DNA from 3 places in the Methylobacterium sp. HJ2 genome. Region 3 is predicted to be linked to each of the others. Evidence: predicted binding sites of a transcription regulator. Region 3 holds the regulator's gene; each other region holds the start of a gene.

Region 1 (10,373 bases), on a different contig from region 3:
GCCTGCCCCTTGTCGTACATGCCGGCATTCATGGCGAAGCTGAGCTTGCCCCCCTGCTTCTCCGCGAGGGTGCCGAGCGAGGCGTAGGGCAGGCCGTCCGCGCCGAGCCAGAACACCCGCACCCGCTGCCGCCGCAGGTCGGCGGTGCAGACCGTGAAGGTCTCGCCCTGGGCCTGAACCGGGGCGCAGGGCGTGCCCGCGGGCGCCGACGGGGCGGCCCGGAGCGGGGCGACCAGGATCGCGGACAGGCAGGCCGAGGCGAGGCAGAGCGGGGCAAGGCGCACCCGGACGCGGCGTAACATCATCGTGATACCCTGAGGTTGCGCGACGGCGAGCGGGCCCGCGCAGGAGCGGTTCTCCCGCGAAAGCACGGCTTTTTTCAAGCCGCGGCCCGTCCCGGCGGGGCGAAGGGCCCGGCGGCGGCCCGATCTGTCGCAGGGCGGGGCTGAACCGCAACGGGCGGACCGGCGTTTCAGGCTCACTGGGGCATTCTGCACGATTTCGGAGATTCTGATGAAACGGATTGTTCTTGCATCCGCCCTATCGCTCGGCGCGCTGGCGATGATCCCGGCCAGCGCCGACGCGCGCGGCTTCGGCGGCGGCGGCTTCCACGGCGGCGGGTTCGGTGGCGGCGGCTTCCGCGGCGGCTTCGGCGGCGGCGGTTTCCGGGGCGGCTTCGGCGGCTACCGGGGCGTCGGCTTCGGCGGCTATCGCGGCGGTTTCGGCGGCTATCGCGGCGGCTACGGCTACCGGCGCGGCTACGGCTACGGCCTCGGCGGCCTGGGTCTCGGCGTCGGCCTCGGCCTCGCCGCGGGCGGCCTCTACGGCGGCTACGGCGGCTACGGCTATCCGGGCTATGGCTACGGCTACGCCCCGGTCGGCTACGGCGCCTACGATTACGGCTACGGCGGCGGCTGCTACACCGTTCCGCGCGTGCGCTGGACGCCCTACGGCTATCGCCGCGTGCTGGTCCAGCGCTGCTACTGAGCCGAGCGCGGATCCGATCGGATCGACGGAGGGGACGCCGCGAGGCGGCCCCTTTTTCATGTCGGGCTCAGCGCGCCCGCTGCATCTCGTCGCGCCGCATCGGCATGGCGTCGACGGTGTGAAACAGGTGCTGCGGCGGGATCGGCTCGGCCTCGCTGAGCTTGGCCCCGCCATCCTTGCCGACGAGGACCGCGCGGAAATCGCCTGCCGCCAGCCCGAGCCGCCGGCGCAGGGATGCCGCCTCTGCGCCCGGGCCCACCGCCTCCAGCACCACGAGATCGCGCTCCCGCAGACCCTGGCGGACGGCGGCCAGGGCCTCGCGCTGGGCCCGCAGGCGCGGGTCGGCCGCATCCGGGGCCGCGAGCACCAGGACGCGCGACGTCCAGCGATAGGAGGCGAGCGGATCGCCCGCCGCCGCGCCGTCCGGCCCGCCCGCCACCGCCAGGACGAATCCGAGGCCCAATCCGGCCGTGATGGTGCGCATGATCCCCTCCCGCGCGTCGATCCTCGCGGACGGGAACGCGCGAGACCGCCGCCGGATCGCCGCCCGCACGGCTTCCCCCGGCGCGCGCCTGTTCCAGATTGCTCGGACCGACCGGCCCGAGAGAGGATCCCGCCCATGGCCCCCATGAACCGCCGCATCGTGCTGGCCTCGCGCCCGCACGGGGAGCCGAGCCCGGCGCATTTCCGCCTGGAAGAGGCGCGCCCGCCGGTCCCGAAGGCGGGCGAGGTCCTGCTGCGCACCCGCTGGCTCTCCCTCGACCCCTACATGCGCGGGCGCATGAGCGCGGCCAAATCCTACGCCGCGCCGGTGGCGATCGGCGAACCGATGACCGGCGGCACGGTGAGCGAGGTGGTGCAGTCGAACAACCCGGACTTCGCCGAGGGCGAGCTGGTCTCGGCCTTCGGCGGCTGGCAGGACTACGCCGTCTCGGACGGCAAGGGCCTGCAGCGGATCCCGCCGGGCGTGCCGCCCACGGCCGCGCTCGGCATCCTCGGCATGCCGGGCATGACCGCCTATACGGGCCTGCTCAACATCGGCCGGCCGAAGGCGGGCGAGACCGTGGTGGTCGCCGCCGCCGCGGGGCCGGTGGGGTCCCTCGTCGGGCAGATCGCGCGGCTGAAGGGCGCTCGCGCCGTCGGGATCGCGGGCGGGCCGGAGAAGTGCCGCTACCTCACCGAGGAGCTCGGCTTCGACGCGGGCATCGACCATCGCGGCGACGACTTTCCGGCCGCGCTGGCCGCCGCCTGCCCGGACGGCATCGACGTGTATTTCGAGAATGTCGGCGGCGCGGTGTTCGAGGCGGTGCTGCCGCTCCTCAACGACTTCGCCCGGGTGCCGGTCTGCGGCCTCGTGGCCGGCTACAACGCCGCCGAACTGCCCCCGGGGCCCGACCGGTCGCCTATTCTGATGCGCGCGATCCTGACCAAGCGCCTGCAGCTGCAGGGCTTCATCGTCTGGGACTTCGCCGCGCAGACCGAGGCCTTCCTGCACGAGGTCGGCACCTGGCTGCAGGACGGCCAGGTCAAGCATCGCGAGGACATCGTGGAGGGCCTGGAGAACGCCCCCGAGGCCTTCATCGGCCTCCTGAAGGGGCGCAACTTCGGCAAGCTCATCGTCCACGTGGCCTGAGGGGGCGGGACCGGGGCCACGCCCCGGCCGTCCTGTCGCGACCGGCGAGCTGCCGGGATCGCGCACTTGCCGCGACAGACGAACAAAGGTAGAACACGCGCGCGAGCCCGTCCCATGTGTTTACCGGGAACAAGCGGCCTCGGCGCATTGCCGCCGACCGCCCTCCCGGCGCATGACGATCGGGCCCGGGCTCGTAGCGAACGCCCAGTGAGATCGAACGGTGAGGAGAGAGCGATGGCGGGCAGCGTGAACAAGGTGATCCTGGTGGGCAATCTCGGGCGCGATCCCGAGACGCGCCGGCTCGGATCCGGCGACCCCGTGGTCAACCTGCGGCTGGCGACGTCCGAGTCCTGGAAGGACAAGGCGTCGGGCGAGCGCAAGGAGAAGACCGAGTGGCACTCGGTCGTGATCTACAACGAGAATCTCGCCCGCGTGGCCGAGCAGTACCTGCGCAAGGGCTCGAAGGTCTACATCGAGGGACAGCTCCAGACCCGGAAGTGGACCGACAATTCCGGCGTCGAGAAGTACACCACCGAGGTGGTGCTGCAGCGCTTCCGCGGCGAGATGACGATCCTCGACGGTCGCGGCGGCGGCGGCGACTTCGCCCAGGACGACGAGGGCGGCGGCCAGAGCGGCAGTCAGAGCGGCGGTCAGGTCAGCCGCGGCGGCGATTACGGCGGCGGCCGCTCCCAGGGCGGCGAGCGCCGCCCGGCCCCGGCCGCGGGCGGCGGCGGGCGCGGCAACTTCGACCTCGACGACGACATCCCGTTCTAGCATCGGGACGCGGTCGACCGGAGCCTCGGCCCCGGTCGGCCGTATCGGGACGCCCCGCATTGACGGCGGCATCGCCCGCCGATACCCCGGCGGCTGTACCGGGCGGTACAGCCGCCGGGAGTTCCGCGCGCGATCGGGGCGCGACCCGTCATCGACAGAGCCATGCCCAGAGCCGTCACCGAGCGGTCCGACACGATCCCGCTCCTGGCGGAGATCTTCCGGGAGCACGGCTTCGCGGGCGCCAGCCTGTCCCTGATCGGCCGGAAGACCGGCCTGGGGAAGGGCAGCCTCTACCACTTCTTCCCCGGCGGGAAGGCTGAAATGGCCGAGAGCGTCCTCGACGAGATCGACGCGTGGTTCGAGACCCGGATGTTCCGGCCGCTCCGGCAGGATCCCGATCCGCGGGCGGCGATCCGCACGATGCTCCGCACGACGGACGATTATTTCCGCTCCGGGCGGCGCCTCTGCCTCGTGGGCGTGCTGGCGCTCGGCGACGCCCGGGACCGGTTCGCCGACCGGATCGACGCCTATTTCGTCGCCTGGCGCGGCGCCCTCGCCGACGCCCTGCACCGGGCGGGCCTCACGGAGGCCGAGGCCCGCGACCTCTCGGAGGAGGCCGTCACCGCGATCCAGGGCGCGCTCGTGACGGCGCGGGCGATCCGGGATCCCGGCCTGTTCACCCGGACGCTGGAGCGCCTGGAACGGCGTCTGTGCGGGGATGCCGGGGCGTGACCGGCCGCGAGAGCGAGGGAGCGAGTGAGGGTCTGCGCCTCGAGGGGCTGCGGAGCGCCCTGGCCGGGCCGTTCGATCTCGCCGTGCCGCGCGGGCGGATCGTGGCGGTGTCGGGGCCGTCGGGGTCGGGCAAGAGCCTGTTCCTGCGCATGATCGCCGATCTCGATCTCCACACCGGCGCCGTCACGCTGCACGGCCGCGCGCGCGCCGACAGCCCGGCCCCGGACTGGCGGCGGCGCGCGCCCTACGTCGCGGCCGAATCCGGCTGGTGGCACGAGGCGGTGGCCGAGCATTTCGCGCCCGCGCACCGCCCCCGGGCAGAGGCGCTGGCGGCCCGGCTCGGCCTCGGCGCCCAGCCCTTCGGGGGCCAGGTAGCGACGCTCTCGACCGGCGAGCGCCAGCGGCTCGCCCTGGTCCGGGCCCTGGTCCTCGACCCGCCCCTGCTGCTCCTCGACGAGCCGACCGGCCCCCTCGATCCGGCCTCGGCGGAGGCGGTCGAGGCCGTGCTGCGCGAGCGCGCGGCAGCGGGGACCATCGTCGTCCTGGCCACGCACGATCCGGGGCAGGGCGCGCGCCTCGGCGCCCGGGCCCTCCGCATGGCCGAGCGGCGCCTCGAGCCGGGCCGATGAGCCCCATCGCCCTGGGGCCCTCTGACCTCGCGGTCGCCGCCGCCCTCGTCGTCCTCGATGCGGGCCTGTCGCTCGCCCTCGGCCTGAAAATCCACCGCCAGATCGCGATCGCGTCCGCCCGCATGGTCGTGCAGCTCGTCGCGGTCGGCTACCTGCTGCGCTTCGTCTTCGCCCTCGCCAGCCCCGCGGCGACCCTGGCGCTCCTCCTCGTCATGGCGCTGATCGCCGCCCGCGAGGTGGCGGCGCGGCCCGAAGCGCGCTTCCGGGGCTCCGGCACCCTGACAGTCAGCCTCGTCAGCGTGCTCTTGGCGACGGCGACCACGGCGGGCCTCGCCCTCGCGACGGCGATCCGGCCGGAGCCCTGGTACGATCCCCGCTACGCCGTGCCGCTGACCGGCATCGTGCTGGGCTCCGTCCTGAACGCCGCCAGCCTGACGCTCGACGGGCTCCTCGGCAGCGTCCGACGCGAGCGCGCCGCGATCGAGGCCCAGCTCGCCCTCGGCGTGCCGTTCCGCGCGGCGACGGCGGCCCTGTTCCGCACGGCGGTGCGCCGGGGCCTCCTGCCGATCGTCAACCAGATGTCGGCGGCCGGCATCATCACGCTGCCGGGGATCATGACCGGCCAGATCCTGGCCGGCATGGATCCGGTCGCGGCCGTCAGCTACCAGATCCTGCTGATGTTCCTGCTCGCGGGCGCGAGCGGCCTCGCCGCCCTCTGCATCGCCGCCCTGACCCTGCGCCGGCTCACCGACGACCGGCAGCGCCTGCGCCTCGACCGCCTCGTCTGATCCCCGCCGGCGGTCGCCCGCCGCCGGGCCCGGAGCCGTTCCGGGTCGCGTCCGACGGGCACCGGACCTCTGCCCTGACGGGCTCCCGTCGCAGAACCGGCATCCAGACCGGAAGGCGGTCTAGAAGTCGACCGCGAGGCCCTTCACCTCCCAGTCCTCGTAGCGCACGGGCTCCAGGCCGCCGCGGCCGAGATGCTCGGGGCGGGCGGCGATCTCGGCCGCGCGGGCATCGACCGCGGCGCGGCGGGCGGCGGCCTCCGCCAGGGCGCGCTCGGCCTCCGGGGTGAGGCGGCGCGGAGGCGCCTCGGCCGCCCGCGGCGTTTCGTCCTGTCTCGCGTTGGACTGTGGCGCGACTTGCTGCGGCACGTCTTGCATCTGGCTCGCTCGGGTGGAAGGGCAGGGTGCCGGCACGGGCCGGCCCGGAGCCGGCCAGGGTGGGATCGCCGGCAGGATCATTGGAAAGTGGCATCGAGGAGCACACCGCGCAACGGACGCCCCGCACCGGCGACGAGGGGCGAAGCGGCGCAGGAGCCGGATCCGGCCCAGGACGCCGCCGGGCTGCCCGCGCGGGCAGCCGCGATGCGGGCCGTGGCCGAGCTTCTCGGCCAGAACCGGGCGCTCGCCCTCGAGGATGCGCTGGCCCAGGCGGGTCGGGGGCTCGATCCGGCCGAGGCGGCGCTCGCGCGCGCCATCGCCACCGCCACCTTCCGGCGCTTCGGCCTGATCCGGACGGCCTTGCGCGCGCGCCTCGCCCACGGTCTGCCGGAGGACCAGCCCATGCTGCTGGCGCTCCTCGCCACCGGCGCCGCGCAGATCCTCGACCTCGCGGTACCCGACCACGCCGCCGTCGATCTCGCGGTCCGGCTCGCCAAGGGCGAGCGGCGCACGCAGCATCTCGGCGGCCTCGTCAACGCGGTGCTGCGCCGGGTCGCCCGCGAGCGCGCCGAGATCCTGGGCGCGAGCGCCGCCGCGGCCGACCCTCTGGCCGACGGCACGCCCGATTGGCTGGCGGCGCGCTGGCGCGACCATTACGGCGCGGCGACCGCCCGCCAGATCGGCCGCGCCCATCTCTCCGGCGCCACCGTCGACCTCACGGTCCGGGCCGATCCGGAGATCTGGGCCGAGCGCCTGGGCGCCACCCTGCTGCCGACCGGCTCCCTGCGATTGCCCGCGGAATCCGGGCCGATCGCCGCCCTGCCGGGCTTCGCCGAGGGGGCGTGGTGGGTGCAGGACGCCGCCGCGGCGATCCCCGGCCGCCTTCTCGCCGCCCAGCCCGGCGAGCGCGTCGTCGACCTCTGCGCGGCGCCCGGCGGGAAGACCGCCCAGCTCGCCGCCGCGGGCGCCGCGGTGACGGCCCTCGACCGCTCGGCCCCGCGCCTGGAGCGGCTGCGGCGGAACCTCGACCGCCTCGGGCTCGCCGCCGAGATCGTGGTCGGCGACGCGCTCGCCCTCGACCGGCCGGGCGGCTTCGACGCGGTCCTGCTCGACGCGCCCTGCTCGGCCACGGGCACGATCCGGCGCCATCCCGACGTCGCCTGGACCAAGACCGAGGCCGACGTCGCGCGGCTCTCCGGCCTGCAGGCCCGCCTGCTCGACCACGCCGCCGGCCTCGTCGCGCCGGGCGGGCGCCTCGTCTACTGCACCTGCTCGCTGGAGCCCGAGGAGGGCGAGGCCCGCATCGCGGATTTCCTGAGCCGGACCCGTGCCTTCGAACGGGATCCCGTCAGGCCGGACGAGGTCGGGGCCTTGAGCGCCCTGATCGATCGGAACGGGGACCTGCGCACGCTGCCCTGCCATCTCGGCGGCGGCGCGGACGACCGCGGCGGCCTCGACGGCTTCTTCGCGAGCCGGCTGCGCCGCGTGGGCTGAGGCTGCCGTTCCATCGCGACGAAAACCGGTCTAAACGGCCGCTCCCGCGCCGCGCGCGGCGCGCCCCCGACCACCGCTTACCTGCCGCGTACGCAGGAGTGAGCCCGGAGACCTGGCCATGCCCATCCTGACATTCCCCGACGGCAACACCCGCGCCTTCGACAGCCCGGTGACCGGCCGCGCCGTGGTGGAGGGCATCGCCAAGTCGCTGGCCAAGCGCACCGTGGCGATGGCGCTCGACGGCACCGTCACGGATCTGGACGATCCGATCGCGCACGACGTGCGCATCGAGTTCCTGGACCGCACCGATCCCCGCGCCCTGGAGCTGATCCGGCACGATTGCGCCCACGTGCTCGCCGAGGCGGTGCAGGAGCTCTGGCCGGACACCCAGGTGACGATCGGCCCGGTGATCGAGAACGGCTTCTACTACGACTTCGCCCGGTCCGAGCCCTTCACCCCGGAGGACTTCCCGACGATCGAGGCGAAGATGCGCGAGATCATCGCGCGCGACGCCCCCTTCACCAAGGAGGTCTGGAAGCGCGAGGACGTGCGCACGCTCTTCGCCGAGAAGGGCGAGGGCTACAAGGTCGAGCTGGTCGACGCGATCCCGCCGGGCGAGGACCTGAAGATCTACCGCCAGGGCACGTGGTTCGACCTCTGCCGCGGGCCGCACATGACCTCGACGGGCAAGGTCGGCACCGCCTTCAAGCTGATGAAGGTCGCGGGCGCCTATTGGCGCGGCGATTCGAACAACCCGATGCTGACCCGCATCTACGGCACCGCCTGGGCCTCGAAGGAGGATCTCGACGCCTACCTGCACCGGCTGGAGGAGGCCGAGCGCCGCGACCACCGCAGGCTCGGCCGCGAGATGGACCTGTTCCACTTCCAGGAGGAGGGGCCCGGCGTGGTGTTCTGGCACGCCAAGGGCTGGACGATCTTCCAGGAACTCATCGCCTACATGCGCCGCCGCCTGAAGGGCGACTACGCCGAGGTGAACGCGCCGCAGATCCTCGACAAGGCCCTGTGGGAGACCTCCGGGCACTGGGGCTGGTATCGCGAGAACATGTTCGCGGCCCAGAGCGCGGGCGAGGAGGCAGAGGACAAGCGCTGGTTCGCCCTCAAGCCGATGAACTGCCCGGGGCACGTGCAGATCTTCAAGCACGGCCTGAAGTCGTACCGCGATCTGCCTCTGCGCATGGCGGAATTCGGGGTGGTGCACCGCTACGAGCCGTCCGGCGCCATGCACGGGCTGATGCGGGTGCGCGGCTTCACCCAGGACGACGCGCACATCTTCTGCACCGAGGACCAGCTCGCCGACGAGTGCCTGACGATCAACGACCTGATCCTCTCGACCTACGCGGATTTCGGCTTCGACCAGATCGTGGTGAAGCTCTCGACCCGGCCCGAGAAGCGGGTCGGCTCGGACGCCCTGTGGGACCACGCGGAAGAGGTGATGACCCGCGTGCTGGCGCAGATCGAGGCGCAGTCGGGCGGGCGCATCCGCACCGAGGTGAACCCGGGCGAGGGCGCCTTCTACGGACCCAAATTCGAGTACGTGCTGCGCGACGCCATCGGCCGCGACTGGCAATGCGGCACCACGCAGGTCGACTTCAACCTGCCCGAGCGGTTCGGCGCCTTCTACGTCGATGCCGACAGCCAGAAGAAGCCGCCCGTGATGGTCCACCGCGCCATCTGCGGCTCGATGGAGCGCTTCACCGGCATCCTGATCGAACATTTCGCCGGGCATTTCCCGCTCTGGCTCGCGCCGGTCCAGGTGGTGGTGGCCACGATCACCGGGGATGCCGACGCCTATGCCCGCACGGTGGTGCGGATGCTGGAGCGGGCGGGGCTGCGGGTCGAGGCGGACCTACGCAACGAGAAGATCAACTACAAGGTCCGCGAGCACTCGCTCGCCAAGGTCCCGGTGCTGCTGGCGCTCGGGCGGCGCGAGGCGGAGGAGGGCACCGTCTCGATCCGCCGCCTCGGCAGCCAGAAGACCACCACCCTGCCGCTCGCCGAGGCGGTGGCGGCCTTCGTCGCGGAGGCGACCTCCCCGGACCTGCGCCGCGCCGAGGCGGTGGCCGAGACGCGCCCGACCGAGGACGCGACGCTGGACGGGCAGCACGTGGTCGAGCCGGCGCCCTGACGGCCCGGGGGCGGGGCGCCGACGGCCTCGTACCGGATCCGGCCGATCCCTTCGGGAAGGCGGATCCGGGCTTCGCTCGAGCGCCGCGCGGGCTGCGTGACACGGCCGCCGCTATTATCAAGCGGAGGCCGCGTCACCCCGCCATCGCCCGCCCCAGCGCTGCGAAGACCCGCGGGTCGGCGCATTGGGCCACGTTGAAGCGGAGGTAGCCCGCCGCCCCCTGCCCGACGCTGAAGACGTTGCCGGGAGCGAGCACCACGCGCTCGGCAAGCGCCCGGCGCGAGATCTCGCCCGCGTCGAGGCCGTCCGGCAGGCAGGCCCACAGGAACATGCCGGCGGGCGGCACGAACGGCACCGCCAGCCCCGCCGCGCGCAGACGCCGGAGCACCCGCCCGCGGGCCTCGGCGAGGCGCAGGCGCAGCGCGTCGAGATGGTGGCGGTAGCTGCCGTCGGTGAGGACGCGCTGCACCACGCCGGCCGCGAGGTGCGAGTCGCCGAGGCTCACCGCGACCTTCAGGTCGACGAAGCGCTCGACCCAGGCGCCCCGCAACGCCACGTAGCCGACGCGGCAGGCCGAGGAGAGCGTCTTCGAGAAGCCCCCGATCTGGATCACCCGCTCCAGCCCGTCGAAGCCGGCGAGCCGGGGACCGGGCTCCCCCTCGAAATCGGCGTAGATGTCGTCCTCCACGATCAGGGTGTCGTGTGCCTCGGCGAGCCGCAGCACCCGGTGCGCCACCGCCGGGGGCAGCGACCCGCCGGTCGGGTTATGGAGGCAGGCGTTGGTCAGGTAGAAGCGTGGCCGGTGGCTGCGGAAG
Region 2 (10,373 bases), on a different contig from region 3:
ATCAAACTGATACCGGATTTCGGTTTGGCTCTGCCCGCATCGGACCGGAGGCGCGCGTGGCAGAGGAAGCGGAGACGACCCGCGTCCGAACATTGTTTCTGTCGGACATGCATCTCGGAACGCGGGGCTGCCAGGCGGCGCTGCTCCTCGACTTCCTGAAGGATTACGACGCGGACGCGATCTTCCTCGTCGGGGACATCGTCGACGGCTGGCAGCTGCGCTCGGGCTGGTACTGGCCCCAGGCCCACAACGACGTGGTGCAGAAGCTGCTGCGCAAGGTGCGCAAGGGCTCGAGCCTGATCTATGTGCCGGGCAACCACGACGAGTTCCTGCGCGACTACATCGGCACCACCTTCGGGGGCATCGAGATCGCCGACAGCCTGATCCACGAGGCGGCGGACGGGCGCCGCTACCTCGTGATCCACGGCGACCAGTTCGACATGGTGGTGCGCCATGCCCGCTGGCTCGCCCATCTCGGCGACGGCGCCTACACCCTGGCGCTCTGGATCAACACGGGGCTCAACCGCCTGCGCCGGCGCCTCGGCCTGTCCTACTGGTCCCTGTCGGCCTGGGCGAAGCTGAAGGTGAAGAACGCCGTCAACTTCATCGGCCAGTTCGAGACCTTCCTGGCCGACGAGGCGCGGCGCCAGGGCGCGGATGGGGTGATCTGCGGCCATATCCACCACGCGGCCAACCGCGAGATCGACGGCCTGCGCTACCTGAACACCGGCGACTGGGTGGAATCCTGCACGGCGATCGTCGAGCATTACGACGGCCGCATGGAGGTACTGCACTATCCCAGCGTGCTGCGCGCCCGGGCGGCCGCCGAGCCGCAGGCTTCCGAGCCCGAGGCGCTGCCCGGACGACGGGCGGTCGCGTGAGGCTGCTCATCGCCACGGATGCCTGGCACCCGCAGGTCAACGGCGTGGTGCGCTCGCTCCAGCACATGGTGGAGGCGGGCGGCACCCACGGCTGCGACACGGTGCTGCTGACCCACCAGGATTTCCGCTCCGTGCCGATGCCGGGCTACCCGGAGATCCGCCTCGCCCACGCCACTCGCCGGAAGGTGGCCGAGCGCTGGGCCGGGCTCGCACCGACCCATGTCCACATCGCCACCGAGGGCACGGTGGGCTACGCCACCCGGCGCCACTGCCTCGCCGCGCGGCGGCCCTTCACCACGAGCTACCACACCCGCTTCCCCGAATATCTCGCGGCCCGTCTGCCGGTGCCGGAGGCCTGGAGCTACGCGTGGCTGCGCCGCTTCCACGGCGCGGCGAGCGCCACCATGGTGAGCACGCCCTCCCTCGAGCAGGATCTGCGCGCACGGGGATTTTCAAACCTGATGCGCTGGACCCGGGGGGTCGACACCGAGCTGTTCCGTCCGGCCCGACCGGGCGAGGCGCCGCCCGAACTCGCCGGCCTGCCGAGGCCGCTCTTCCTGTTCGTCGGGCGTCTCGCCGTCGAGAAGAACGTCGAGGCCTTCCTGCGTCTCGACCTGCCGGGCAGCCGGGTCGTCGTCGGCGACGGGCCGGACCGGGCGCGCCTCCAGGCACTGGCGCCGGGCGCGCACTTCCTCGGCACCCGCACCGGTGCGGCGCTTGCCCGGATCTACGCGGCGTCCGACGTCTTCGTCTTCCCGAGCCTGACCGACACGTTCGGGATCGTGCTCCTCGAGGCGATGGCCTGCGGCACGCCGGTCGCGGCCTACCCGGTGACCGGTCCACTCGACGTGATCGGGGGGACGGGGGCCGGCATCCTCGACGCCGATCTCCGGGCCGCCGCGCTGGCGGCGCTCGCCCTGCCGCGCGAGGCCTGCCGGGCCGAGGCCCTGCGCCACACCTGGGCCGAGAGCGCGCGCCAGTTCTTCGGCAACATCGCCAACGCGCACGCGCAGGGCGCGGGCGCCGCGATGCAGGGCGAGCCGCTGCTCGGGGTCGGCTGAGCCGCGGGCGGGACACGCGGCTGCTTGACGCGTACGGCACCTGGGGCAAGACACGCCGATGCCTCCCTTCGATCCCGCCCTCGCCAGCCGCTATCCCGTCGCGATCGGCTGCGACGAGGTCGGGCGCGGGGCCCTGTGCGGGCCGGTGGTCGTCGCCGCGGTGTGGTTCGACCCGGCCGCCTTTCCGGCCGATCTCCTGGCGCGGCTCGACGACAGCAAGCGGGTTCCGCCTCCCCTGCGCGAGGCCCTGGCGCCGCTGATCCGGGCGCATGCCCGCGTCGCGGTGGCGGCGGGCTCGCGCGCCCTGATCGACCGCGTCAACGTCCGCGTCGCCACCCTCGACGCCATGCGCCGCGCGGTGCTGCGCCTCGGCCTCGATGGCCCGGTTCTGGTCGATGGACGCGACACGGTGCCGGGCCTGCCCCAACCCTGCCGGGCGGTGATCGGCGGCGACCGCGCCGTGCCGCAGATCGCTGCGGCCTCGATCGTGGCGAAGACCCTCCGGGACGCGTTGATGCGCCGGCTCGCCGGACGCCACCCGGATTATGCCTGGGAGCGCAACGTCGGCTACGGCACCGCCGCCCACCGGGCGGGCCTCGAGGCCCGCGGCCGAAGCCCGCACCATCGGCTGAGCTTCACCCGCGCCTTCGCCTGAGGCGCCCTCCCCTCGCTCGGATCGGCCTCCGCGCCGAGCTCGCGCGACGGCGCGGCGGGCTTCGTCGGCCGAACCTCCCGGGCCCGATCCACGGCCCCGAGCAGCCGGCGCTCAGAACAGGGCGAGCTGGGTGCCCGGCACCGCGAAGGCCCCCGCATCGAGGGTGACCCGATCGCTCGCGTAGCCGAGGCGGTCCTTGGCGAGGCGCATGCGCTGCGCGATCAGCGCGGCGTAGGCCCCCTGCCCGGTCATCCGGGTGCCGAACGTCGCGTCGTAGTCGCGGCCGCCGCGCGCCTGCCTGACCAGCGAGAGCACATGCGCGCGCCGGCCCGGATAATGCTCGCCGAGCCAGTCCGCCACGAGGTCCTTCACGTCGTGGGGCAGGCGCAGCAGGACGTGATTGGCCTCCCCCGCGCCGTGCTCGCGCGCCGCGGCCAGGATCGCCTCGATCTCGTGGTCGTTGAGCGCGGGGATCACCGGCGCCACGATCACCATCACGGGAATCCCGGCCTCGGCGAGGGCGCGGATCGCCGCGAGCCGCTTGGCCGGGTGCGGGGCCCGGGGCTCCATCCGGCGGGCGAGGACCGGATCGAGGGTGGCGAGCGAGATCGCGACCTTGACGAGCCGACGGGCCGCCATCGGCGCCAGAAGGTCGAGATCGCGCGTGACGAGATCGGATTTCGTGACGATCCCGACGGGATGGCCGAAGCGCGCCAGCACCGCGAGCACGTCGCGGGTGATGCGGTGCTGGCGCTCGATCGGCTGGTAGGGATCGGTCGCGGTGCCGAGGGCGATGGTGCTGGGCCGGTAGCCCGGTGCCGAGAGTTCACGCGTCAGGAGATTCGCCGCATCGGGCTTGGCGAACAGGCGCGTCTCGAAATCGAGGCCGGGCGAAAGGCCCACATAGGCATGGTTCGGCCGCGCGAAGCAGTAGACGCAGCCGTGCTCGCAGCCGCGATACGGATTGATCGAGCGGTCGAAGGGGATATCCGGCGAGCTGTTGCGGCTGATGATCCGGGCCGCGCGCTCGGTCGTCACCTCGGTTCGGAGCCGACCGGGCTGCTCCGCCTCCCAACCATCGTCGAAGGCGGCCCGCGCGGCCGGCTCGAACCGGCCCGTGGGGTTGGCCGTGGCGCCGCGTCCGCGCCGCGCCTCGGGCGGCGGCGTCGCGCCCGCGAGCCTTCGCGCGGGCTCGGCCGCCTCATTGCCGGTCGTCATGATCGGATTCTCGGGCCGCTTCCTACGGACCCGGAACATAAAGCGAACAATGGGGATGCCAACGCCTCAATATCGGGCAATCCGTCATCTTTCGGCGGATCGGAACCGGGCTCATACGGGATCGGCCCCCGCGGCAGGTTCCCTGGCTGTCAAAATCGGTTATCGGCGCGCATGCTCTCCGCGCTCACCTTCATCGCGCGCCCGACCGAACCGGACGCGATCGACCAGCTGGCCGACACGCTCAGCGCCCTCGTGGCGGGCGTCGCCGGCGGGCTCGTGGGCGATGCCGTCATCGTCACCGGCACGGCGAACGAGGCGGTGGCGGCCGTGGCCGAGGCGACCGGGGCGGCCCTGCTCGTGCGCCCGCGCGGGGCGAGCGCGTGGGCGGCGGGCGCGCGCCTCGCGCGGCGGGATTGGGTCCTCTGCCTGGAGGCCGGCGACGTGCCGGCGGAGGGCTGGATCCGCACCCTCGACCGCTTCGTCGGCACCGCGCGCCCGGATGTTGCCCTGGCCCGCCTGCGGCGCCCGCATGACGGGCTCCCGGCGCGGATCGCGGCACGGGGCGAGCGGGTGATCGGCGTCGCGCGGCCTCGGGCCGGCGACCTCGTGCGCCGGGACAAGCTGCTCGCGGGCCCGACCTTCTCGCCGCGCCTGAAGGTGCGCCCCCTGATCGCGCGGATCGACCGGGCCTGACGCGGACGCGCGGCTCGGGCGTGCGCGCTAGACGGCGACCGACGCGCCGCGGCGCAGGTGCTCGTCCAGCCGCGGCATGATCTCCACGAAGTTGCAGGGCCGGTGGCGATAGTCGAGCTGCTGGGCCAGGATCCCGTCCCAGGCATCGCGGCACGCGCCGGGGGAGCCCGGCAGCACGAAGATGTAGGTCGCCCGCGCGACGCCCGCGGTCGCGCGCGATTGCAGGGTCGAGGTGCCGATCTTGTCGTAGGAGATCCGGTGGAAGATCGCCGAGAATCCGTCCATGCGCTTCTCGAACAGCGGCTCCAGGGCTTCCGGCGTCACGTCGCGCCCGGTGAAGCCGGTCCCGCCGGTGGTGATCACCACGTCGATGGCCGGGTCGCGCGTCCAGGCCTCGACGCGCTGGCGGATCGCCGCGACCTCGTCGGGCACGATCGCGCGGTCGGCGAGGCGGTGCCCCGCGGCCGTGAGGCGCTCGCTCAGGGTGTCGCCCGATCGGTCGTCCTCCGGGCGGCGGGTATCCGAGACGGTGAGCACCGCGATGCTCAGGGGAATGAAGCGGCGGTCTGCGGCGTCGGCCATGCGTGCGGTTCCGGTCTCACGGGCTCCCGATATGGGCAAGGGCGCGCCCGCCGTCACGCCCCCCCTGCGACCGCGCCGCGGCGGAGCCGGGATCAGCGCGGGCCGAACAGCTCCGGCCGGCGCAGGCGGAGAGCGTAGATCAGCAGCAGGGTCTTCATGTCGGAGATCGTGCCGCGCTCGCTCATCGCCGCCACGGCATCGAGGGGCATCTCGTGCACGGTGATCGCCTCATGCTCGTCGGCGAGACCGCCGCCGGGACCCTCCCGATCGGCCTCGCGATAGGGCGCGAGATAGAGATCCATCCGCTCGGTCGACACGCCCGGCATGCTCCAGGCGCTCGCCACCGGCTCCAGCGCGCCGAGGCGCAGGCCGGTCTCCTCGTAGGCCTCGCGGCGGGCGCCGTCGGCGGGATCGCCCTCGTCGAGGATCCCGGCCGGCACCTCGATCATCTCGGGAGGCCCTTCGGCGAACAGGACGGGCGCGCGGAATTGCGAGATCAGCACGGCGACGCGGCGCTCGGGATCGTAGGGCAGCACCGCCACCGCACGGCCGTGATCCTCGATCTCGCGCTTGACGCGGGTTCCGTCCGCCATCGTCACCTCGGCGACGAGGAAGCGCGCCCAGCCGTCGTGGATGAGGCGGGTCCCGCCGATCAGGGGTGCCATTCGGATGCCTTCCGCCCGTGGATGCCGCGTGGGGGTTCGGCACGCCGGATGGATCAGGAATGCGGCGTCATCGCGAAGGCGGTGCGGCCGGGAGGGGGCCGCGGCGGATCCGGAAGCGGATCGCACTCTCCCGGCGCTCGATCTCCTCGAGCCGGTGGCCGTCCTCGCGGACCATGTTGGGGATGTCGATGGCCGCCATCGGATCGGTGCAGGTGATGGACAGGCAGAGATCGGGCGCCAGCGCGCGCAAAGCCTTGCGGGCACGCAGCACCGGGAGCGGGCATTTGAGGCCGCTCAGGTCGAGCTCGATCGGATCCGCCGATGCCGTCACGCGAGAACCCCGCCGGCGCGGTCGTCGCGCCGACGGGGTGTCTAGGGTCTCGAGAGGCTGCTGTCAGCCTTACCAGCCGTAGCCCGGGTAACCGTAGCCGTAGCCGTAGCCATAGCCCGCCGGGGCGTAGCCGTAGGCCGGGGCGCTGTAGCCGTAGGCCGGGTAGCCGGCGCCGTAATAGCCGCCGTCGTAGTAGCCGTAGCGGGGCGCCGCGCTGGCGGCGATCGCGCCGCCGATCAGGCCGAGCGCCGCGCCGGCCGCCAGGGCGCCGCCGACGCCGCCGCGGCGGTAGCCGTAGCCGCGATAGCCGTAGCCGCGCCCGTAGCCGCCGTAATAGCCGCCGCGCCGCCAACCGACGTGATCGACCGTGGCGTTGGCGCCGCCGACCTGCACGCCGCTGAGGGCGGGGAGCGGCGCGGCCTCGGCCGTCGTCATCGTGCCGGTCGAGAGCCCGAGGGCGGTGGTGCCCGCGAAGGCGAGGGTCATGATGCGCGACATGATCGCAATCTCCCGCATGTGAAAACTGCGTCTGAAACGGTCCTGCCCGGCTTCCGTTCCGCGCAAGCACCCGGCCGGTCCGTCGATACTGCGCGGGAAGGTGCGGCGGCGCACGTGGACGGCATTCCGGGGCGGCACCCGAAGATCTCGCGATCCCCGACGATCAAAACAACTTTCAGTGGGAGGTATTTCCGGTGATCGCCTAGAAGATGCACTCCCGGAACGCCGGCTCGATCGAGCGCTGCCAGGAGCCCTCGTAATCGGCCAAGCGGTCCTCGGCACGGGAGCGGCCGGCCGCCACGATCGCCTCCAGGGGCTGCAAGTAGTGCGTCTCGTCGAGGCCGGCCCCGTCGCGGCGCGCGCGGGCCTGGAGGCCGGAGCGGGCGATGGCCACGGCCTCGGCCGCGACCGCTCCGAGGCTGCGTCCGCCGGCGGGGGTCGCCAGGCCGAGGCGCGGCACCGTGGCGCGGATCGCCTCGCGGGTCGTGGCGCTCCAGCCCTTGGCGAGGTCGAGGGCCGCGTCGAGGGCAGCCTCGTCGTAGAGCAATCCGACCCAGAACGCGGCCTGGGCGGCGATCATGGCGGCGTCGCCGACATCCGAGCCGCGCATCTCCAGGAAGCGCTTCAGGCGCACTTCGGGGAAGGCCGTCGAGGCGTGGTTCGCCCAGTCGGAGACGGTGGCGTACTCGCCCGGCAACTGCGGCAGGCGACCCGCCATCAGGTCGCGGAACGAGGCGCCCGAGACGTCGTGGTAGGTATCCCCGCGCTTGACGAAATACATCGGCATGTCGAGCAGCCAGTCGACGTAGCCCTCGTAGCCGAAGCCCGGGTCGAAGGCGAAGCCCAGCATGCCGGTGCGGGCGGCGTCGGTGTCGCGCCAGATCTCGGAGCGCCGCGACAGGAAGCCGTTCGGCCGGCCGTCGGTGAACGGCGAGTTCGCGAAGAGCGCGGTTGCCACGGGCTGGAGGGCGAGCGAGGCGCGCAGCTTCCGGACCATGTCCGGCTCCGAGGCGAAATCGACGTTCACCTGCACGGTCGCGGTGCGCAGCATCATGTCGAGGCCGAGGCTGCCGACCTTCGGCATGTAGCCGGCCATGATGCGGTAGCGGCTCTTGGGCATCACCGGCGTCTCCTCGCGACGCCATTTCGGGCTCATGCCGAGGTCGAGGAAACCGATTCCGAGGGCATCGGCCACCCGCTTCGTCGCGGACAGATGCGCGTCGAGTTCCCGCGCCGTGGCGTGGACGTCGGGGACCGCGGCGCCCGAGAGCTCGAACTGTCCGCCCGGTTCGATCGAGATCGCCCCGCCCTGGTCGGAGGCGAGGCCGATGATGTTGCCCAGATCGGTGATCGGCTCCCAGCCCGTCTCGCCGGCGAGCCCTTCGAGCAGCGCCCGGATCCCGGTCTCGCCCGCATAGGGCACCGGCTCGTTCGTCTCGCGATAGAACGGGATCTTCTCGTGCTCCGTGCCGATGGCGAAGCTCGCGCGCGGCTTCTCGCCGTCAGCGAACCACGCGATCAGCTCGGCGCGCGTGGTGAGCGGGGTGGTGTCTGAAGAATCGCGCGCCATGCGCCGCCTGCCCGTGAGATCTGATGCGGTGGATGGATGCGCGCCGGCCAAGCCGGCGAGTCCAGGGTCTCGAGTCGAAGGTTGTGCCGCCCCCTAGGACGGGATGTCGTGCGCCGAGTCCAGCCGGCAAGGCTGGGCCCTGCCCCGCGTGGGGCCGCAGGCGGGGCAAATGCCCAATCCCGCTCCCGCGTCACGTGCGTCGGCGCACATCGGGGGTCTCGGGCGGTGGCCCGACGCGCTCAGCGCCCGTCGCCGAGCACCGCCTGGACGAGGGCCAGGACGGCGACGGCAGCGGTGTCGGCCCGGAGGATGCGCGGCCCGAGCGAGAGCGCGACGGTGTTGGGGCGCTCCCCGATCAGGGCGCGCTCGTCCTCGGAGAAGCCGCCCTCCGGGCCGACGAGGACGGCGAGCGGCGGCGGCGCGGCGGGATCGGCCGCGCCGCGGAGCGCCGCCACCGGGTCGGAGACCGGCGCGTCCTCGTCGCAGAACACGAGGAGGCGCCCGGGCGCGAGCGCGGCGAGGGCGTCGGGCAGGCGCGCGGGCTCCGGGAAATCGGGGATCGCCAGGATGCCGCATTGCTCGGCCGCCTCGATGGCGTTGGCGCGCAGGCGCTCGGGCTTGATCCGGTCCCCTTGGGTGTAGCGGGTGAAGACCGGGCGGATCGTGCCCGCGCCCATCTCGACGGCCTTCTGCGCCACGTAGTCGAGCCGCGCGCTCTTCAGGGGCGCGAACAGGTAGTGCAGGTCGGGCCGCGCGCCCTGCGCGCGCGTCCGCTCCATCACCACGAGATCGGCGCTCTTGCGGCCCGACGGGTCGAGGCGCGCGCGCCATTCGCCATCGCGGCCGTTGAACAGCAGCACCGGATCCTCGGGCTTCCGCCGCAGGACGTTGAGCAGGTAATTCGCCTGCGCCCGGTCGAGGGGCAGGCGTGCGCCCGCGCCGAGATCCGCCTCGACATGCAGACGCGGCGCGGTGAAATCGTAGGCCGCCATGCGTGTCTGGTCGCGCGGGCGGGAGCGGCTGTCAACGCCCGCGGCGCCCTGGCTCGACCGGTCGCGACGCGCCGTGTTGCGGATATGTAACGGCGCCGGATTTTCAAGGGATTTCCGCCCTCCCCCGGTCTTGCCGGCGCGTCCCCGGGCGGCGATCCGCCCAGGACCGCTGGATTGACGCCACATTCCTGTGGCGAAGCGGGGGGACGCGAGAGACACAGCCGGCAGCCGCCGCGTATCCGGTCGCAGCGCCCGACGCGCCGCGGAGCCGGCGCGGGGCTCGGGCGACGGAGGCAGGGAGTCGAGACGATGGCATTCAGGATCTGGGCACTGGCCGGCGCGGCGCTTGCCGGCAGCACGCTGACGAGCGTCGCGGCGCTCGCGCAGGCGGCGCCCGAATGCGGCGCGATCCAGCAGACGCTGATGGAGCGCAAGGAGCTCGTCGGCCGGGCCAACGCCGCCTCGACGTCGAAGAAGAAGATGACCCCGCAGGAGGCCTGCGCCCTGTTCGGCAAGCTACAGGCCAATGGCCTCAAGGGCGTGAAGTGGATCGAGGCCAACAAGGAGTGGTGCCAGATCCCCGACTCCTTCGCCGAGGGCTTCAAGGCCGATCACGTCAAGGTCTCGGGTATCCGCACCAAGATCTGCGGCGTCGCCGCCCAGGCCTCGAAGATGGAGGCCCAGGCCAAGGCCCAGGCCGCCAACGGCGGCGGTGGCGGCGGCCTTCTCGGCGGCCCGGGTCTCACCGGCTCGTTCAAGCTGCCCCAGGGCGCGCTCTGATCCCGGCCGGATCCGGCCGCGACCTCTCAGACCGGCGGGCCGTGACCGACGGGCGCGTCGCCGATGCGGTGGCCGGCCACTGGGTCGACCGCTTGGCGCCGCGCCGCGCGCGGCCCTACCTGCGCCTCGCCCGGATCGATCGGCCGATCGGGTGGTGGCTCCTGCTGCTGCCGTGCTGGTGGTCGGCGGCGCTGGCCGCGACCCGGGCCGGTCTGCCCGCTCCGGATCCGCGGCACCTCGCGCTGTTCCTCGTCGGCGCGGTGGCGATGCGGGGCGCCGGCTCGACCTACAACGACATCGCCGACCGCGACCTCGACGCCCAGGTCGAGCGCACCCGCTCGCGTCCCCTCCCCTCGGGCCAGGTGCGCGCGCGCGACGCCGCCCTGTTCCTGGTGGCGCAGGCGCTCGTCGGCCTCCTGGTCCTGCTGCAGTTCAACGGCGCGGCGA
Region 3 (10,373 bases):
CCTGGTCGCCGTGGCTCCAGCCCAGCCGCACGAGGTAGTTGCGCAAGGCCGCCGGCAGGTAGCCGAGATCGCGATAGGCGTCGACGCCGAGCGCCCCGTGGCGCTTCGACAGCTTGGCGCCGTCCGCCCCGTGGATCAGCGGGATATGGGCCATCAGCGGCACCGCCCAGCCGAGGGCCGCGAAGATCTGGCTCTGGCGGGCCGCGTTGGTGAGATGGTCGTCGCCGCGGATGACCTGGGTGACGCCCATGTCGTGGTCGTCCACCACCACCGCGAGCATGTAGGTCGGCGTGCCGTCCGAGCGCAGCAGGACGAGGTCGTCGAGGTCGCGGTTGGCCCAGGTGACGCGGCCCTGCACCGCATCCTCCACCACCGTCTCGCCCTCCGTCGGCGCGCGCAGGCGGATGACGGAACTGGCCCCCGCCGGCGCGTCGGACGGGTCGCGGTCGCGCCAGCGGCCGTCGTAGCGGGCGGGACGGCCCTCGGCGCGGGCCTGCTCGCGCATGGCCGTGAGTTCCTCGGGCGTCGCGTAGCAGCGATAGGCGTGGCCCGCCGCCAGCAGGCTCTCGGCCACCTCGCGGTGGCGCTCCGCCCGGGCGAACTGGAAGATCACGTCCCCGTCCCAGTCGAGGCCGAGCCAGCGCATCCCGTCGAGGATCGCGTCGATCGCCCCCTGGGTGGAGCGTTCCCGATCCGTGTCCTCGATGCGCAGCAGCATCCGGCCGCCGGTGTGGCGCGCGTAGAGCCAGTTGAACAGCGCGGTGCGGGCGCCTCCGATGTGGAGGTAGCCCGTGGGCGAGGGCGCGAAGCGCGTGACGACGGGTGACGACATCGGTCTCGGATGGCAGGTGCGATGCGGACGCTCGGACCGCATGGCATGCGGGCACGAGCAGGGGATACGGGCGACGGACGCGGGAGCGCGGGCGGAAGGGGCGGATCCGGCCGTCCGAGCGGGCGGCTGTAGCATGGCCCCGCCGATGCGTTAAGAATTCGTTGCACGGCGCGAATGGTCACGCCGCAGGGCGGCGCAGGGATGCGGCGAATCGGGACAGGCAGCGCGGGAGGCGGCGCGGGCGGCGCCCTGGCGCTCTTCGGCCCCGCCCGTCCGGCGCTGGGCCGCCTCGTGCCCGCGCTCCGGGGCTGGACAGCGGCCGGCCTCGCGGTCGAGGCCGAGCAGCGGCGCCTGTTCCCCTGGCTGGCGGTCGCGTTCGGGGCGGGCATCCTGGTGTTCTTCGGGCTGGCCGACGGGGCGCCCGTCCTCGCCGCGCCGCTGCTATGCGCCGGGCTCTGCCTCGGGCTGACGCCGCTCCTGGGCGCCCGGCCGGCGGCCCTAGCCCTCGCACTGGCGCTCGCCGCCGGCTTCCTCGGCTTCGCCGCCGCAGCCTGGCGGATGCAGCGCGTCGCGGCGCCCGTGCTGAGCCGTCCCCTGATCGCGCCGCTGTCCGGCATCATCGAATCCCTCGACGAGCGCGAGGAGGGGGCGCGCCTCGTCGTCGTGGTGTCGAGCCTCGGCACGCTCGCGCCGGAGGCCCGGCCGCGCCGGGTGCGCGTCTCCTTCCGCAAGGCGCCGCCGCTCAGGCCCGGCGACACCCTGCGGGCGAAAGCGCGTCTGCTGCCGCCGCCGGAAGCGGCGCGGCCGGGCGGCTACGACTTCGCCCGAGACGCCTATTTCCGGGGGATCGGCGCGGTCGGCTCGCTCATCGGCCCGATCGAGATCGTGCCGCCCGCCGAGCCGCCCGGCCTCGCCCTGCGCACCGCCGCCGGGATCGATGCGGCCCGCAACGCGCTGACGCGCCGGATCGCGGACGCGAACGGGGGGCAGGCGGGCGCCGTCGCGGCGGCGCTCGTCACTGGCAAACGCGGGCTGATCGCGCCGGGCACCAACGACGTGCTGCGCGCCGCCGGGATCTACCACGTGGTCTCGATCTCCGGGCTCCACATGGTGCTGGCGGCCGGCGTCGTGTTCTGGCTGGTGCGCGCGGCGCTGGCCCTCGTGCCGCACCTCGCCCTGCTCTGGCCGATCAAGAAGATCGCCGCCGCGGTCGCGATGGTGGGCGTCAGCGCCTATTGCGCCTTCTCGGGCTGGGACATCGCGGCCGAGCGCTCGCTGGTGATGACCCTGATCATGCTGGGGGCCATCCTGGTCGATCGCCCGGCCCTGTCGATTCGCAACCTCGCGCTCGCGGCCCTCGTGGCCCTGGCCCGCGAGCCCGAGGGGCTGCTCGGACCGAGCTTCCAGATGTCGTTCGGCGCGGTCGCGGGCCTGATCGCCTGCGCCCGGCTGTTCGACGGGCGCCTGTTCCGGCGCGAGGGCGCCGGCCGGCTCGGGCGGATCGTCGCCGGAGCCCTTTCGGGGATCGTCGGCACCCTCGCCACGACGCTGGTGGCGCAGGTCGCGACGGCGCCCTTCGCGACGTTCCACTTCCAGACCGTCCAGCCCTTCGGGATCGTCGGGAACGCGCTGACGCTGCCGCTGGTCTCGCTCGCGGTGATGCCCTCGGCGGTGATCGGCATCCTCGCCTATCCGTTCGGCCTCGACCTGCCGGTCTGGTGGCTGATGGGGCAGGCGGTGCGCGGCATGCTGGCGATCTCGGGCTGGATCGCCGGGTTCGGCGGCGCGATCCTGGTGGTGCCGGCCTTCGGTTCCGCCGCCCTGGGGCTGCTCGCCGGGGCGCTGGTCCTCTCCACCCTGCCGGCATCGCGCCTGCGCTGGCTCGCGCTCGCGCCGGGCCTCGCGGGGCTCGGGCTGGCCGCCGTGCCGGAGCGCTACGACCTCTACGTCGATCGCCAGGGCTCCGGCGCGGTGCTGCGCGGGACGGATGGCCGGCTCGCGATCCTCGGGAAACCGTCCGGATTCGTGCTGGAGCAATGGCTGAAGGCGGACGGCGACGGGCGCAGACCCGCGGAACTCGCCAGTGCCGGCCGCTGCGACCCGGTCGGCTGCGTGGCGCGGCTCGCGAACGGGCGCGCCGTGGCGCTGGTCAAGGACCGACGCGCCTTCGCGGAGGATTGCGCCCGGGCCGCCCTCGTGATCTCGAGCCTCGCGGCCCCCGTCGGCTGCGAAGCGTCCCTGGTGATCGACCGCCGCTACCTCGCGCGGCACGGCGCCGTCGGGCTGCGCCCGACCCCGGACGGGTTCGCCGTCGCACGGGCGCGCGCCGCTCGCAGGTCTGATCCGGCGGTCGCACCGGATCCGGCACCGCCGAAGCCGCCGATCCGGGGATCGCCCCCCGACGAGCCGGGCGGACCGGCCGAGGAACCCGGCGAGAGCGAGGCGCCCGCGAACGAATCGCTTCAGTAGCGCCGGACGAGGCTGACGAGGCGGCCCTGGATCCGCACCCGGTCGGGCCCGAGCACGCGCGTCTCGTAGGCAGGGTTGGCCGCCTCCAGGGCGATCGAGGAGCCGCGCTTGCGCAGACGCTTCAGCGTCGCCTCCTCGTCGTCGATCAGCGCCACGATGATGTCGCCCGTATTGGCCGTGTCCTGCTTGCGGATGACCACGAGGTCTCCGTCGAGGATGCCGGCCTCGACCATCGAGTCGCCGCGGACCTCCAGGGCGTAGTGCTCGCCGCCCGCCAGGAAGTCCGGCGACAGGGTGATGGCCGAGCTCTGGTTCTGGATCGCGGCGATCGGGGTGCCGGCCGCGATCCGGCCCATGACGGGGATCGAGATCGCGCGACCGCTCTCGTCGGTCGCATGAGTCGTGGCCGGGCGCGGCGGGGTCTTGCCCTTGCCGCCCTCCACGACGCTCGGGGTGAAGCGCCGCGCCTCGGGCGGGGTGGCCTGGGCGGCAGCGGCGGTCGCGATCTCGCCGAGGCTCTCGGGGATGCGGATCACCTCGATGGCCCGCGCCCGGTTCGGCAGGCGGCGCAGGAAGCCGCGCTCCTCCAGGGCGGTGATCAGGCGATGGATGCCGGATTTCGACTTGAGATCGAGCGCATCCTTCATCTCGTCGAAGGACGGCGGGACGCCACTCTCGCGCATCCGCTGCTGAATGAAGCGCAAGAGATCCAGCTGTTTACGCGTCAGCATCGGGCGGCACTCGCATTCGGACCAAGCGGGTAGGACGACCGCGAACCACGGCCTCGGAAACAAACCACGAACACGTTAAACGTTCCGCAAGTGTTCCGCAAGCCTGGCCGAGCGATCGCGCCTGCGCGCGGTTAGGGCGCGGTGCTGCTCCGAGTGCGTCGGATCCCTGCGACGAGTTCGGTCTCCCGGTCGAGGATCGCCGCCTGGGCCGGCCCGCCACCAAGGATGTTCAGCGCTGTGCTTTGCGCCGGTCCGGGCTCGGACGGCTCGCGCTGCGGCAAATCCGCTGGCGCTCCAGAGCCGTCGAACAGGACCGCTGCGCGGCGCATTGTTCTTGCTCACGCGATAGGAGACGAATCGTGGCCTTGATCTTCGCTCTACTTCTCATCCTGCCTCCGCTGGGGATCGCCGTTCTCGACCTTCTCCGGATGCGGGCCACCCGCGCTCTGTGAGATGGGTCACACATTCGTGTGATCGCAGACCTCAGGACGCACGAAGGCCGGCCCGCCGCGCTGCGACCGCGGCAACGCGACGAGTGATTCTGCCGCCGGCTGATCCAACGCCTCCGCGAAATCCCTGCGCCGACGGCGCCCCGCGACAGCTGGGCCGCTGGTCCTTTGCAGGCTGCGCCGTACTTGTCAGGGACAAAACAACACTTGGAGGACACATGATGCGCGCATCGATCGTCGGATTTGGTCTGGCTCTGCTCTTTCCCCTCGCTGCCCACGCGCAGGATGCGGGCGACCCGGCGGCCGGTGAGAAGGCGTTCGCGCCGTGCAAGGCGTGCCACAATTTCCAGAAGAACGGCGTCGGCCCCGACCTGAAGGGCGTCGTCGGGCGCAAGGCCGGCACCTACGAGGGCTACACCTACTCCGCCGCTCTGAAGAATTCCGGCCTCACCTGGGACGAGGCGAACCTGCACGAGTGGCTCAAGAACCCGAAAGCCAAGGTGCCGGGCACCAAGATGGTCTTCCAGGGCTATCCGGACGACAAGAAGATCACCGACCTGATCGCCTATCTCAAGACGCAGAGCTGACGATAGGGCCGCGGCGCCGCAAGCTGGGCGCGGCACGACGAAAGCCGCCGGGGCCGGTTCCGGCGGTGGTGCGAGCCGAGAGCCCGGGTCATGCCGGCCCGGTTCGGCCGCCCTCCCCATCTGCAGCCGGAGGGCGGCTGCAAGGGTAGCCTCGCACCGATCCGTGTCCTAGCATGGGCGACGATCGCATCGGGGGATGGTGCTGCGATGATCGTGTTTCAGCTCATCTACGCGTCGCGCCCGTTCGGATTCGATCAATCCATCCTCAACGGCATCCTCTCGCAGTCGCGCCGATGCAATACCCGGGACGGCATCACGGGCGCCCTCATCTGCCGAGCGGATATCTATCTGCAGATGCTGGAGGGCTCCGAAGAGGCGCTGATGGCCACCTACGGCCGGATCGAGCGCGACGATCGGCACCTGGAAGTCAAGCGGCTGTCCTACGAACCGGTGCGCGAACGCCTGTTTCCCGGCTGGGCGATGCGCGATGATCCCGCGCGGTCGTTGATGTGGACCCAGGCCGAGGTCGCGGACGGCGCGCTCGCAGGGGCGACGCCGAAGCAGGTGCTCACGATCTTCGAGCGTCTCGCGGCAATGCCGGCTTGAGCACAGCGCAGGGACGGCTTCGCCGCCTCGGCTGAGAGGCTGAGACGACGCGGCCTATACGGCCCGACTCTGCGAAGCGATCTGCCCGACATCGAACAATCGTTGCGCGAGAAGCACGGCAGTCGGCGCATCGACCGCCGATGCATCCGCTCCGACCCGCTCGACCAGATCCGGATGGGCCAGGAAGACCGGACCGCCGACCATGACGCCGATGAAGGGATTGCGGGACGCCTTCCGGACGGATCGGATGGCCGTGGCGAGTTGCTCGAGCCGGCCCTCGTGGCTGAGCGTCAGGCCCACGACGGCGAACCATTCGGAGGCGACCAGCCGGGCGATCTCCTCCGGCTGGGACGCCAGGCCGTTCGCCACCGCCCAGCCCGCCCGGCGCATGAACTGCTCGATGATCCGCACGCCGAACGTATGCTCCTCCCCGGGTGCACTCATCAGGAGCACTTGCCGGATACCGAGGGTCGCGGTGGCACGCCCGTCTGCGCGAAACCGCGACAGGAGGAGCTGAAGGCGGGCCACGCCGGTCGTCACCTCGAGGAAATCGCACAGATCCTCATCCCACATCCGGCCGAGCAGGGCCGCCGCCGGCGCCAGGAGATCGAGGAACAGGTGCTCGACGGCGTAGCCCTTCTCGACGAGCGCGGCGAAGGCATCGACCGCGGGCGCGACGTCCGGGCCGAGCACCAAGTCCGTGAACCCGGCGACCTGTGCGGGTTCGAGCTTGGCCAGGGCTTTGGGTTGATCGGGCACGAGGCCGCGGTGCCGGAGCACCAGCCGCGGGATGATCTCGGCTTGAACGACGCTGCCCAACGCCAGGCAGCGCGCACGCGCCTCTTCCGCCGCCCGCTTGCGCGCGTAGGCCTGACGGGCCTTCGCCAAGCGCTCGGCATCGTGGATTGCCGGGTCGGACCCGCGCGCATCGAGCGAAGCTAGATCCTGCATCGTCTCCGCCCCCGCGTCGGTGTGTCGGCGACCTTGATGATCTGCCGCTCGTTGCGGGGCATCAGAGCCGCAGCCGGCGCCGATGTCAAAACCCGCCCCCGCGCGGGCGCGCGACGCGCGCGGCTGCAAGGCCCGCTCGGCCTGCGGCGGGCCTCGGAACGCGGGCCGCGCGATCCAGGGGCCGGCCGAATCGGCGCGGATACTGGGGACTCCGCCCCCGGAGAGGGTCCCGATCGCGCGGCGACGCGGCCCACGTCCCCTGCCGAGACGGCCTGATCGCGAGGTGACATGAAGCGGCCGATGCAGCCCGTTGCTCCGGCAAGGCGCTCGGCATGAGGAGGCGGCCCGGGTGAGACGGCGGCGTCGCCCTCCGAAACCCCGTGGCGAAGGGTCCGCCGGCCTCGACAGCCGCGCTCCGGTCCATACAGTGCCGCGGATGCGCTTGGCCGGTTCCGCCCTCGTCCTCATCGCCATGCTCGGCGCCATCGCCAGCGGCCCTGACGCCGTGGCATCCGGGCGCGCTCGCGCATCCGTCGATCCCGTTCGGCCGTCCGCCTCCGAGGCCACGCGCTTGGTCCGCGCTCACGTCACGAACGGCTTCGTCACCGTGGAGCAGACCCTCGCCTATGCGCAGCGGCTCCGGCCGGAGAGCTTCCGGGTCGATCGCATCTGGGCCGAGAGGCGCGCGGGCGAGCCCTTCATGCGCGTCCACCTCTGCTACTGGCTGCGCAATCCCGGCATCCCGGCCCAGCCCACCTGCGGGATCGACTACATCGTCGCCGTCGATCCGACGCACGTCGCGCTCGCGGAGCCGCTGGACGGCCTCGGCCGTGATCTGCAGGCCGGGCGAGACGCCTTCGTCCGGGCCATCGATCACGAGCTGGCCTTGCAGCGCAGGCCCGCCGAGAAGGCCCTGAGAGACATCCTGGCCCCGGTCAATCCGTACGACTGGCGGTAGGTCGTACGCCGCGGACCGCCGAACCCGCAGGCGCGCCGGGAGGCACCCTCCGGGCCGGGTTGCCAGGAGATCCGGCCCTCTGCGCCGTATACGCCCTGCCTAGATCCCTGCCCTGGTCAGGGCGGGTCTCCCGGTGCGCCCGACGGATCCGTGCGAAAGGGCCGGGACCGGACCGTGCGGGAGACCTTGTGCCTTGACGAAGCGCCTCCAAACGTAGTCAAACGCGCCTCCGACGCCCCGAAACCGCCAGAGTTGACAACGGGTTCGATGCGTCTGCCGGTGTAGCACAGCGGTAGTGCAGCGGTTTTGTAAACCGAAGGTCGGGAGTTCGATCCTCTCCACCGGCACCACGAACAGCGCAGGTTTTCAGTAAACGGCGGATCTGTTCGAGACATCGGCAGCCTATCGGCGCACGGCGCGGCTCCGGATGCTTCTCGGAACGCCTCGTCCCTCTGCGCGCACGGGCATTTCCGACAAGTAGATCCATCGTGATCCGCCCTCGCCAATCCGTCCGACCGCACGTGCGTCCTCGACTGGCCTGACGCCGCGTCGAGCGCGGCTGTGGCAGTGGCTCGCGGGCCCGGAGAACATTCCTCGGCGCGGCACGTTGTGCCCCTCGGTCGGCAGCCGACCCCGCGGTCGGCAGCCGACCCGTCGCGCGCGGGCTTCCCCCCGTCCCGGCCCGACACTGCGTCGAGGAGACGATCGTGGAGCCATCGACCCTGGCCGCGGCACGGCCGGAGCACGTGTCGCCGGAGCGGATTCGGGCTCCGCGGCCGGGCGCGGCGCCTGTCGTCGGAGCCCGGGTATGAGGTCGCGGATCGCCGCGTGGCTCGAGATCCTGGGCGATCAGTTCTGGCTGCGGCCGGCCCTGATCGTGTGCGCGTGCCTGCTACTGGGACAGATCGGGATCGGGTTCGAGGCCGCCCGGGACCTCGGCCCGGATGCGTCGGCCGCGCACTGGGGCTATTCCGGCGGCGCCGAGGGCGCACGCGCGCTCCTCAGCGCCATTGCGTCCTCGACCATCGGGGTCGCCGGCACGACCTTCTCGATCACGATCGCGGCGCTGTCCCTGGCATCGGGTCAGATGGGGCCGCGCCTGCTGCGCAACTTCACCCGCGACGCGCGCAACCAGGTCGTGCTCGGGATCTTCCTCGGCACCTTCGCCTACGCCCTGGCGGTGCTGCGCACCGTGCGCACCGTCGCGGAGCAGTCCTTCGTGCCGCACCTCGCCATCACCGGGGCGATCGGGCTGGCGCTGATCTGCCTCGGCACCCTGGTCTGGTTCGTCCACCACATCGCCGCCAGCATCAACGTCGAGACCGTGGTCGACGCGGTACACCGCGATCTCTGCGCGGCGGTCGCCGCCCGGACGCTGGACGCGGCCGATCTCGCGCCGCCGGCTGATCCGCCGCGGGGCGGCGCGGTCGCGGGCACGGGCAGCGGCTACCTCCAGGCCCTCGACCCCGCCGCCCTGGCCGATTGGGCGGCGGCGAAGGGCGTGGTCGTGGCGCTGCGCGTGCGCCCGGGCGCCTACGTACCCGCCGGCTACCCCGTCGCCCAGGCCTCGCGCGCGGTGGCGGACCTGCCCGAGATCCTCGACGCCGCCCTGACCTTCGGGCGCCGCCCGGCCGCGCTGCAGGATCTCGAATACGCGGTGCGCCAGCTCAGCGAGATCGCCGTGCGGGCCCTCTCGCCCGGGATCAACGATCCGTTCACGGCCGGCAGCGTGGTCGATCACATGGGGGACGCGCTCGCCAGGATCGCCCCGCGCCACCTGCCGACGGGCGCCGTGGCGCGGGACGGGCGCGTCGTCCTCGTGCATCCGGTCACGGATTACGGCGGGCTCTGCGACGCGATGTTCCACATGATCCGGCAGAACGCCGCGGGCTCCGTGCACGTGCTCGGCCGGATGCTGGACGTGCTGACGCGGGTCGCCGAGATCGAGCGCCGCGCCGACCGCCGGGCTGAGCTCGCCCGCCACGCCGGCCTCGTCATCGCGGCGGCATGCCGGGACGTGGCGGATCCGGACGACCGCGCCGACCTGGAGGAGCGCCATCGCCGCTTCCAGGCCTCGGCCTGCGCCTAGAGGGCCGTCCGCGACCGGAGGCGGGCAACCCCGTCACGCAAGGGGTCGGCCCCGATCGCGGTGCGCTGCGGGACCGGGCATCCGCAGCGGCGGAACGCGCCGGCCTGGTCCGCCGACGCGGGCGTCCGGCTCGGCCGGACGCGGCGTCCTAGGCGGCGGCGAGCCAGGAGCGGGCCTCGTCGATGCGGGCGCGCTCGAACACCTTGATCTGCGCGGGCGAGACGAAGCTGAAGGTCTCGGCCAGCATCTTGAGCCACTGCGCGTCCGTCACCAGGGCGACGTGGCTGACGCCCTTCATCATCGAGAGGCCGAAGCGCGGATCCTTGAAGAAGGCCGCCGGCTCCATGCCCTCGAAGGCGCGGATGTCCTCCAGGAGCTTGATCTTGCCGCCCTTGTCGAGATCGGCCTTCATCGCGGTCATCACCGCGTTCATCTCCTCGTCGGTGATCTTCCCGTCGACCACGATCTCGGCGACGTTGGCATCCGGCTTCTTGGTGTAGCTCAGCACTGGTCGGGCTCCTCGCGGCCGTCCGGGCCCTTCGCGGGCGTCGGCGGCCCGGCACTCTCCTACAAAAAGCTCTGCGGGTCGACATCGACGGCGACCCGCACGTTCCCGCGCGGACGGGGGGCGCGCGCGAGCCAGTCGCGCAGGTAGCCCTGAAGGTCCACGCCGCGCTCGGTCTTCACCAGCAAGCGGAAGC

Evidence for each region. Region 3 encodes LexA, which represses DNA repair genes until DNA is damaged. Its sites were predicted from a motif close to TGTTCNNNNTGTGTTCNG; they were not measured.
Region 1: a site for LexA is predicted at 2,699-2,716, ahead of ssb (single-stranded DNA-binding protein). Genes of this name have one in related genera too.
Region 2: a site for LexA is predicted at 3,847-3,864, ahead of ACS5RC_RS02125 (PA0069 family radical SAM protein). Genes of this name have one in related genera too.

Annotation. Positions count from the first base shown of each region.
Region 1 covers NZ_JBWJYM010000006.1:302,260-312,632, forward strand. The annotation lists gene ACS5RC_RS16860 (phosphodiester glycosidase family protein) at 1-302, opposite strand, end outside; gene ACS5RC_RS16865 (hypothetical protein) at 514-987, shown strand; gene ACS5RC_RS16870 (DUF4174 domain-containing protein) at 1,055-1,471, opposite strand; gene ACS5RC_RS16875 (NADP-dependent oxidoreductase) at 1,607-2,620, shown strand; gene ssb (single-stranded DNA-binding protein) at 2,855-3,394, shown strand; gene ACS5RC_RS16885 (TetR/AcrR family transcriptional regulator) at 3,557-4,126, shown strand; gene ACS5RC_RS16890 (ABC transporter ATP-binding protein) at 4,123-4,755, shown strand; gene ACS5RC_RS16895 (ABC transporter permease) at 4,752-5,543, shown strand; gene ACS5RC_RS16900 (DUF1674 domain-containing protein) at 5,664-5,909, opposite strand; gene ACS5RC_RS16905 (RsmB/NOP family class I SAM-dependent RNA methyltransferase) at 6,006-7,412, shown strand; gene thrS (threonine--tRNA ligase) at 7,531-9,558, shown strand; gene ACS5RC_RS16915 (aminotransferase-like domain-containing protein) at 9,692-10,373, opposite strand, start outside.
Region 2 covers NZ_JBWJYM010000001.1:444,756-455,128, reverse strand. The annotation lists gene ACS5RC_RS02140 (UDP-2,3-diacylglucosamine diphosphatase) at 57-881, shown strand; gene ACS5RC_RS02135 (glycosyltransferase family 4 protein) at 878-1,942, shown strand; gene ACS5RC_RS02130 (ribonuclease HII) at 2,001-2,597, shown strand; gene ACS5RC_RS02125 (PA0069 family radical SAM protein) at 2,709-3,815, opposite strand; gene ACS5RC_RS02120 (hypothetical protein) at 3,987-4,508, shown strand; gene moaB (molybdenum cofactor biosynthesis protein B) at 4,536-5,090, opposite strand; gene ACS5RC_RS02110 (NUDIX domain-containing protein) at 5,183-5,755, opposite strand; gene ACS5RC_RS02105 (sulfurtransferase TusA family protein) at 5,823-6,086, opposite strand; gene ACS5RC_RS02100 (hypothetical protein) at 6,156-6,584, opposite strand; gene ACS5RC_RS02095 (glutamate--cysteine ligase) at 6,787-8,154, opposite strand; gene ACS5RC_RS02090 (16S rRNA (uracil(1498)-N(3))-methyltransferase) at 8,394-9,146, opposite strand; gene ACS5RC_RS02085 (hypothetical protein) at 9,456-9,926, shown strand; gene ubiA (4-hydroxybenzoate octaprenyltransferase) at 9,968-10,373, shown strand, end outside.
Region 3 covers NZ_JBWJYM010000002.1:401,367-411,739, forward strand. The annotation lists gene gltX (glutamate--tRNA ligase) at 1-832, opposite strand, end outside; gene ACS5RC_RS06465 (ComEC/Rec2 family competence protein) at 1,034-3,301, shown strand; gene lexA (transcriptional repressor LexA) at 3,295-4,032, opposite strand; gene ACS5RC_RS06475 (c-type cytochrome) at 4,703-5,068, shown strand; gene ACS5RC_RS06480 (BLUF domain-containing protein) at 5,276-5,674, shown strand; gene ACS5RC_RS06485 (cobalamin B12-binding domain-containing protein) at 5,729-6,754, opposite strand; gene ACS5RC_RS06490 (hypothetical protein) at 7,068-7,583, shown strand; tRNA gene ACS5RC_RS06495 (tRNA-Thr) at 7,859-7,933, shown strand; gene ACS5RC_RS06500 (DUF2254 domain-containing protein) at 8,392-9,672, shown strand; gene ACS5RC_RS06505 (SpoIIAA family protein) at 9,821-10,180, opposite strand; gene ACS5RC_RS06510 (primosomal protein N') at 10,240-10,373, opposite strand, start outside.